2 regions of the Mesorhizobium sp. M1342 genome follow, and region 1 is predicted to be linked to the other one. Evidence: predicted binding sites of a transcription regulator. Region 1 holds the regulator's gene; the other holds the start of a gene.
The links. Region 1 encodes PhoB, which activates phosphate uptake and scavenging genes when phosphate is short. Its sites were predicted from a motif close to TGTCATNNANCTGTCAT; they were not measured.
Positions count from the first base shown of each region.

Region 2: the regulator PhoB is predicted to act here: its motif matches at 2,081-2,097, upstream of NKH06_RS27065 (alkaline phosphatase D family protein).

Region 1 covers NZ_JAMYLI010000024.1:28,399-32,728, reverse strand. The annotation lists gene NKH06_RS23335 (type I secretion system permease/ATPase) at 1-556, opposite strand, end outside; gene eglC (endo-1,3-1,4-beta-glycanase EglC) at 601-2,025, opposite strand; gene phoB (phosphate regulon transcriptional regulator PhoB) at 2,562-3,251, opposite strand; gene phoU (phosphate signaling complex protein PhoU) at 3,268-3,975, opposite strand; gene pstB (phosphate ABC transporter ATP-binding protein PstB) at 4,002-4,330, opposite strand, start outside.
Region 2 covers NZ_JAMYLI010000033.1:15,728-20,057, forward strand. The annotation lists gene NKH06_RS27060 (hypothetical protein) at 68-349, shown strand; gene NKH06_RS27065 (alkaline phosphatase D family protein) at 435-2,009, opposite strand; gene NKH06_RS27070 (MFS transporter) at 2,190-3,473, opposite strand; gene NKH06_RS27075 (TetR/AcrR family transcriptional regulator) at 3,546-4,163, shown strand; gene NKH06_RS27080 (hypothetical protein) at 4,209-4,330, shown strand, end outside.

The sequences.
Region 1 (4,330 bases):
GGCTGGCAACAGCCGAGCGTTCCGCCGACAAGGCATCATTCTTGCCGATGGCAAACTGATTTGCCACGACCAGCGCAAGCAACAGACCAGATCCCGCCAGCGTAAGCCAGAACAGCAAAGGATGGATGAGGTACAGCAGGGCGAGGAAGAACGGAGCAAACGGCAGGTCGAACAAGACCGCCGCGCCACGTGACCTGATGAAGGCGCATACCGAGGCAAGGTCGCGCAGTGGAGGCAGGGCTGCTCCCCCGGCGTACTTAGCCTCCAGCGAGACGGCGAATGTCCTCGCGCCCAGTCTGTTGTCGACAATGGCTGCAACGCGCTGCGTGTAAACGGAGCGGACCGCATCGAGGAGACCGAGAAAGGCGAGTGCGAGAACCGCGATAGCAGAGAGGTAAAGAAGCGTCTCGACGCTGGAGGAAGGCAGGACGCGGTCATAGATCTGCAAGAGATAAAGGGGGATCACCAATAGCAGGATGTTGATGAGGAACGAAAAAACACCGACATCGGCGATGGCGCGCCTCAAGACTGCCCGCAGATCAGACCGTGCAATCATTCCCGCGCTCCTAACGGCTCATGGCCCCAACATAAGGGCGTCGCTTAGACCGAATGGTCGCCGGCGATGTCCAAGGGGTGGTGCTGCAGGTCGTCCAGCGTATAGGCGCGGATGTAGTCGATCTTCATCTCCGCTGGCGTAGCCAGATGGTCAGGAGGCTGGCCGGCAATGCCGCCCACCGCGAGATTGGCCAGCATATACATGGGATCGTGCATGTCGGCCGGCGTCGCTGCTTGAGCGACCTTTACACCATCATAGGTCCAGACAAGCTCATCCTTCGTCCAGAGCAGGCCATAGGTGTGGAAACCGTCGGTATCCGCAACGTTCACCGTTGAAGAAACCTTCGTGTGCGCTCCCGTCTCATTGGAATGCGCCGTCATGTAGAGCGTGTTCGGGTCCTGGCCACGCGTTTCGACAACGTCCAGCTCCGGCGGCCACGAGCCGTCCTCCGGAAGCAGCCAGAACGCCGGCCAGGCTCCGGCTGTTTCAGGAGGATCCGCCCGCATTTCGAAATAGCCGTAGGTTTGCGAGAAGGTGTCGTGGGTCGTCAGGATCCCCGAGGTGTATTCGTAGTTGTTGATCAGAGGCTTGATGTCCTCCGGCGCCTGCGCGGCGGTGATGGTGAGGACGCCGTTCTCAACGCTGAACGGATGGACCGAACTCGTCGGGCCATAATTGGCGTCGATATACCACTGCAACTCACCATTGCTGCTCAACGTGCTGCCGTTCGGCGCTCCCCACCAGAAATTGGAATTCCAGGTGCCGTCCTGCCCGTCCCGAAGGCTCAGCGTGTTGAAATCGTCGGAGAAGGACAGCGTCATTGCGGACTTGTCGATCGGAAGTTCGAACTGGGTGGGCTGCAGCTTGTCGATGGTCGTATTCTTGAACACCAGGATCTCGTCGGATCCGAGGTTCAGCATCACGTTCGATTCCACCTGGACCATCTGTGAACGGACGGCATCGAACGAAGTGAAGTCGTAGCCGTCAAGCCGGACCGCATCGGTCGCACCGAAGTCGAAGATAAGATCGCTTCCATTACCTTTGGAGATGGCGAAAGTATCGGCGCCATCGCCGCCGATCAGGACATCATTTCCCTTGCCGCCATCCAGCGTCTGGTGACCCGACCCGCCCTTGATGATGTTGTCCACCGCATTTCCGAACGCAAATCGGTTGGTGCCGGTAACGACGAGGTTCTCGAAATTGTCGGGGAGCTTGTAGCTCATCCATGTGTCGATCGTGTCGATCCCTGCCCCAGGATCCTCGACCACCTTATTGTTGGTGGAATAGAGATGATAGTAGTCGTCGCCGGCGCCACCGTAGATCGTGACAGTGACGCCGGTGTCTCCCCAGAAGGAGTCGTTGCCGGAGGTGCCATGCAGTTCCGGTCCAGACCCGGTGGCCGAGAACCAATGAGTGGAAGCGCCGGTGTAGGCAAGAGGGATGCCCTTGGCATTTAAGACCGTGCTCATCAGAAATCCTTCCCAATGGTGCCCGACCTGGTCAAAGGTCCGGCGACCGCTTCCAAGCAACGCTGCAAAGAACGAGATCGTTCCACAGAATCGTCATTAGATCCGAGATCGCGTTGAGCAATCGACAGACGAGCAATGAATAAAGAGGAGAGGACTCGCAATAATTTGAAGTAATTTATTAAAATTGTATATTTCTGCAGAATACGCGTCATCCGACGAACGTATATCTAAATTAACTCAAAGTCATTCTTGCGTGGCTTTCTGGTCGGAGTCTGCGGGCAAGATGGCGACGTACCAAGTAATTCGCCGTGCTTCCTGCGGCCAGCCGGGCCCCAATAGAGAGTTTGGGAGATCGGGGAACGCCAGAAGCTGCCTGTCGCTTTGGCCCAAATGCAGTCATTCGAAACCTGATGAGGATGACCGCTCCTGGCGTCACGTGCTCGCTCCCCATCCATGAGACGAGTGCAACATTCCACCGGCTGTTGGCGACCGCGTGCTAATCGAGTTTTCCCGATCTATCGGGACGGAACAGCCACCTAGTCTTCCCTGATCGCGTAACCCGCCCCACGGATGGTGCGGATGACATCAGGCATGCGGCCGTTGTTGACCGCCTTGCGCAGCCGGCCGACGTGCACGTCGACAGTGCGTTCGTCGATGTAAATCGTCTCGCCCCAGACATTGTCGAGCAGCTGGCTGCGCGAGAACACGCGGCCGGGGTGGCGCATCATGAATTCGAGCAGGCGGAATTCGGTCGGCCCGAGCCGGATCTCGCTCTTCTTGCGATAGACCCGGTGCGACTCGCGATCGAGCACGATGTCGCCGACCTTCAGCACGCTGGACAGCACTTCCGGCTTGGCCCGGCGCAGCAGCGCCTTGACCCTGGCCATGAACTCCGGCGTCGAGAAGGGCTTGACCAGATAGTCGTCGGCGCCGGTCGACAGGCCGCGCACGCGGTCGCTTTCCTCGCCTCGCGCGGTCAGCATGATGATCGGCAGCCGCTCGGTCTCTGGGCGCATTCGCAGGCGCCGGCAGAGTTCGATGCCGGAAACCGCCGGCACCATCCAGTCGAGCACGAGAAGGTCGGGAACGTTCTCCTGCAGCCGGATTTCGGCCTCGTCGCCGCGCGTCACCACCTCGACCTGGTAACCTTCGGATTCAAGATTGTAGCGGAGCAGCACGCCTAGCGGCTCCTCATCCTCCACCACCATGATGCGTGGTGCGATCATCGGCTGGTCACCCCTGTTATGCCGCTGGCGCGGACATTGCCGTCTCGTCCTGCTTCGGACGATTGGCTGGCAGCTGCGTGCCGGTCAAAACATAGTAGGCATTTTCGGCGATGTTGGTCACGTGGTCGCCGATCCGCTCGAGGTTCTTGGCGCAGAACAACAGGTGCGTGCACGCCGTGATGTTGCGGGGATCTTCCATCATGTAGGTCAGCAGCTCGCGGAACACCGAGGTGTATTTGACGTCGATGCGTTCGTCATTGTTTCTGAGCGTGGCAAGCGCTGCCGGGTCGGCGGCGGCGTACTCGTCGACGACCCCCTGCACCTGGATCAGCACCAGTTGCGCCATCGCGTCGATCGAATGCGAAAGGTCGTGCGGCGTGACACTCAGCCCGACAGTGCCGACGCGCTTGGCGATGTTCTTGGCAAGGTCGCCGATGCGCTCAAGGTCGCCGGCCATGCGGATCGAACCGACCACCGCACGCAGATCGTTGGCCATTGGCTGGCGCTTGGCGATCAGCGTGATGGCGCGATCGTCCAGCTCGCGCTGGCGTGCATCCATGATGGCATCATCGGAAACCACGCGCTGCGCCAGCGCATTGTCCGAATTGAGCAAAGCCCTGGTCGAGCCACTGACCATCGAGCGGGCGAGATCGCCCATGTCGCGGATCAGCTGGCTGATCTGCTCCAGATCCTCATCGAAAGATGCGACGGTATGTTCACCCATGATCTTCGTCCCTCGTATGCCTGAGCTCAGCCGAACCGGCCGGTGATGTAGTCCTGGGTGCGTTTGTCGTCGGGGGTGGTGAACATCTTGTCGGTGGCGCCCTCCTCGACCAGATAGCCTAGATGGAACATCGCGGTGCGCTGCGACACGCGCGCTGCCTGCTGCATCGAATGGGTGACGATGACGATGGTATAGTTCTGACGCAGTTCGTCGATCAGTTCCTCGACGCGAGCGGTGGCGATCGGGTCGAGCGCCGAACACGGTTCGTCCATCAGGATCACCTCGGGTGACACGGCGATGGCGCGTGCAATGCACAGACGCTGCTGCTGGCCACCGGAAAGACCCGTGCCAGGTT
Region 2 (4,330 bases), on a different contig from region 1:
ATCTGCGTGTGAGATGATTTTGTTAACCAAGGCGGGAACCCTTTGGGGCCCGGGCAGTTCAAACGTCATGACCGATAAACTCAACCGATTCTGGCCGCTCATCGCGTCCGTTGCCTTCGCCGTCCTGCTGGCCGCCAACGCCGCGCAGTCGGCGGCGACGATGAAGGAATCACGGCCTGCCTTGCCGTCGGAGGCACAGTCGGCCGAGCAGATTTTCGCCGACGCACCAGACGGCGTCGACCCGATGGTGACCGGCCCGGTCAGCGCCGCTTTCAAGCAGCGGCAGGACACCGCCAACTGCGACAGCGCCATCTGGCCGAATATCCCCATGGTCTGCTACCCGGACTAGTCGGCGCTTCCCGCCCCGTCTTGCCAGCTTCGCTTTGCGAAGCCGCCGCGCCGACCCTCCCCACAAGGGGGAGGGGAAAGCGCGCTTATGCCGAGCGGACCGGGTCGAGCGTCACCTTGTAGAGTTCGTTGTCGTCGCGATCCATCAGCCGCACCGTCATCTGCTCGCTGGCGCCTGAGATATCGACCAGCCCGAAGAATTGCAGACCGGCCGAGGGCGGCAGGTTCTGTCCCTGTTCGGCGGTCGGCGCCTTGATGAACTTCAGCTCCGGACCGAACGTCATGTCGAAATCGTTGGGACCGAACGTGCCGGCATGGATCGGACCTGAGACGAATTCCCAGAACGGATTGAACTCCTGGAACTGCGCCTTGTCCGGGTTGTAATAATGCGCGGCCGTGTAATGCACGTCGGCGGTGAGCCAGACGGTGTTGCTGATGCCGGCATTCTTTATGAAGCGCAGCAGGTCGGCGATCTCGAGCTCGCGCCCTTTTGGCAAGCCATTGTCGCCATTGCTGACCGCCTCGGCGCCGACCTTCTTGGCGCCGTCGTCCCACACGATGAGGCCGAGCGGCATGTCGGCGGCGATGATTTTCCAGGTCGCCTTCGAATTCGCCAGTTCGCGCTTCAGCCATTTCGTCTGCTGTTCGCCGAGCATGCGCGATTGCGGCGTCATCTCATCCTGCATGTCGGGACCATTGGGGCCGCGATAGGAGCGCATGTCGAGGAAGAACACGTCGAGCAGCGGCCCATAAGCGATCTTGCGATAGACGCGGCCGGGCTCGGAAGGTTCGTAGCGGATCGTCGTCATCTCGTGGAAAGCCCGCGCCGCGCGGGCCGCCAGCACGTGGATGGATTTTTCCGTGTAGCGGCTGTCGGCGCTGAGATCCTTGGAATCCGACCAGTTGTTCAGCACTTCATGGTCGTCCCACTGGTAGAAAGTCGGGCAGATGGCGCTCAGGCCGAGCACGTTCCTGTCCATCATGTTGTATTTCCACTGGTCCCGGTATTCATCCAGCGTCTCGGCGACTTTGCGCTTGCCGTCGATCAGCACGACGTTCTTCCACTTGCCGCCGCCGGGCAGGTCGACCTCGTCCTTCATGGCGCCGTCGGCATAGATGGTGTCGCCCGAATGCAGGAAGAAGTCGGGCGTGTGCTTGCCGATCGTGGCGTAGGTCTTCATGCCGGTCTCGTCGATGCCCCAGCCCTGGCCGGCGGTGTCGCCGGACCAGGCAAAGCGGATGTCGCGCTTCGAGGCTGGCGCCGTCCTGAAACGGCCGGTGATCGGCTCCGAAACGGCGTTGATGTCGGCGAGATCGGCCGATGTCATGCGGTAGAAGATATCCTGATCGGAAGCGAGGTCGGTGAGCAGCCGCTTGACCGTGTAATCGCTGGCCGGCGACGTATCGAGCGGCGCCAGGCGTGTCGCATTGGCGAAATTCTCCGTTGACGACACTTCGAACATGACGCGCGACGGGCGATCGGTGCGCGTCCACACCATGCCGCTGGTTGCGTCGACATCGCCGGACTGAACGCCATGGGTGAAGGAAGGCCGCTGATTGGCACGCGAATAGTAGGGCAGCGCCAGGCTGGAAACGCCGGCCAGGCCAACGGCGCCGGCGGAAGTGACAAAAGCGCGGCGGGTCATCGAAAGCTTGTTCATGGCTGTCTCCTGGATGGCTTGAACGGTGCCACCAAAATCCAGCGTCAATGTTTCAGGCGCATATCGGGATGATGAAGGTTTTCTGACGATTAACAGGCGGGTGGGCGTTTGCGCGGACGGCAAAGCTGCCGATCTCCCCCACGAGGGGGGAGATTGCAGCTTGGCCGGTAGCGCCTCTCCCTAAGCCGCTTGCGGCTCCGGATCGAACGCCGGCTTGCTGGTGTTGATCAGCAGCGAGATACAGGCGGCGGCGATTGCCGTCATGCCGGCGATCAGGAACGCCAGTTCGTAATTGCCCTGCAACTCGCGCATGGTGCCGCCAAAGGCGGCGGCAGCGGCCGCACCGATCTGGTGCCCGGCGACGATCCAGCCGAACACGATCGGCCCGCTGCGGTCGCCGAACGCCTCGTTGGCGAGCCGCAGCGTCGGCGGCACGGTGGCGATCCAGTCGAGACCATAGAGCACAGCGAAGATGATCAAGCTGGTCGCCGAGAAGCCGGAATAGGGCAGATAGATCAGCGACAGGCCACGAATGCCATAATAGACGCCGAGCAGCTTACGCGGATCGAAGCGGTCGGTGAGCCAGCCCGACAACGTCGTGCCGATCAGGTCGAAAATGCCCATCATCGACAGCAGACCGGCGGCCTGCACTTCGCCGATGCCCATGTCGCCGCAGAACGCGATAAGATGCGTGCCGACCAGCCCGTTGGTGGTGAAGCCGCAGACGAAGAAGGTGGCGAACAGATACCAGAACACCCGCGTGCCGGCGGCACGGCGCAGCGTCGAGAACGTATGCGCAAGAAAATTGCCCTGTGACGCAGGCGGAGTGGGCGGCACGTCGTCAGCCTCGGCGCCGTAGCGCACCATGCCGATCGATGCCGGCCGCTCCGGCACCAGCAGCCAGACCAGCGGTATCAGGGCAGCGGTCGCGATCGCGACCGCGATGACAACCGGCTGCCAGCCGCCCGACTGCGCCAGAGCGGCGATCAGCGGCAGGAACACCAGCATGCCCGAGGCGCTGGAAGCCGACATCAATCCCATGACAAGGCCGCGATTGGTCTTGAACCAGCGGTTGACGATGGTCGCGCCGAGCACGCTGGCGACAGCGCCGGAACCAATGCCCGAGAACACGCCCCAAGTGATGAACAAATGCCACGGCTTGGTCATCAGCAAGCTGAGCGCCGTGGAGCCCGACATCACCACCAGCGAGGCCAGCAATGTGCGGCGCAGCCCGATGCGCTCCATCAGGGCCGCGGCAAATGGCCCCGTCAGGCCGTAAAGCAGGATGCCGACACCTGCGGCCAGCGAGATGATGTCGCGCCGCCAGCCGAAACTGGTCTCCAGCGGCAGCATCATGACAGAGGGAGCGGACCGCAGACCGGCCGCGACCAGCAGGCTAAGGAAGATGACGCCGACCACGACGAAAGCGTAGCGCTGGCCAAATGGGCGGGATTGAGCTATCATGTTACTGACCGGTACGTTGCAGGTGGAGTATGTATACGTACCGATCGGTAACATTGTCAATCGAGCCACACGATGCCAACGGACAAAAATATTGATCTGACCATCAGCGACGGTCATGCGTCGGCGCCGCCGAAAGCAGCCAAGAAGATCCTCGATGTGGCCTATGACCTGTTCTACCGGCGCGGCATCAGGGCGATAGGCGTCGACGAGATCGTCAAACGTGCCGGCGTCACCAAGCCCAGCCTCTATCGCAGCTTTCCGTCCAAGGATGAACTGGCCGCCTCCTATCTCAGGCAGTACGATCTTGAATATTGGGAGCGTTTCGACGAGGCGGTCGCCGCTCATCCCGGCGAGCCGCGCGCACAGATCAAGGCTTTTCTGACCCGCATCGGCAAGCGCACGCAAGTGGCGGATTATCGCGGCTGCGGCATGACCAATGCGGCGGTCGAATATCCCGACCACAGCCATCCGGCCCGCGTGGTCAGCGAGGCCAACAAGCAGGAACTGCGCCGCCGGCTGCGCGCCATGGCGGCCGCGATGGGCGCGCAAGACCCTGACACGCTCGGCGACGGCCTGCTGCTGCTGATCGAGGGCGCCTATATCAGCGGCCAGCTGTTCGGGCTCGGCGGCCCGGCCCAGGCGGTTGCCCGCAATGCCGACCTGCTGATTGAAGCGAGCTTGAAGAAATAGCGTTTGACGCTACGCTGCAGCGGCTTGCAACGGAGATTGACCGCCATGCGTGCCATTCTGATCCCGCTTGTTCTGGTCGGTCTCGGTCAGGCGGCGCAAGCCGACGGCATTTCCAGCGCCTACACCGATCTGGATTCGAAAACGGACTGCGTGACCTACGCGCAGGC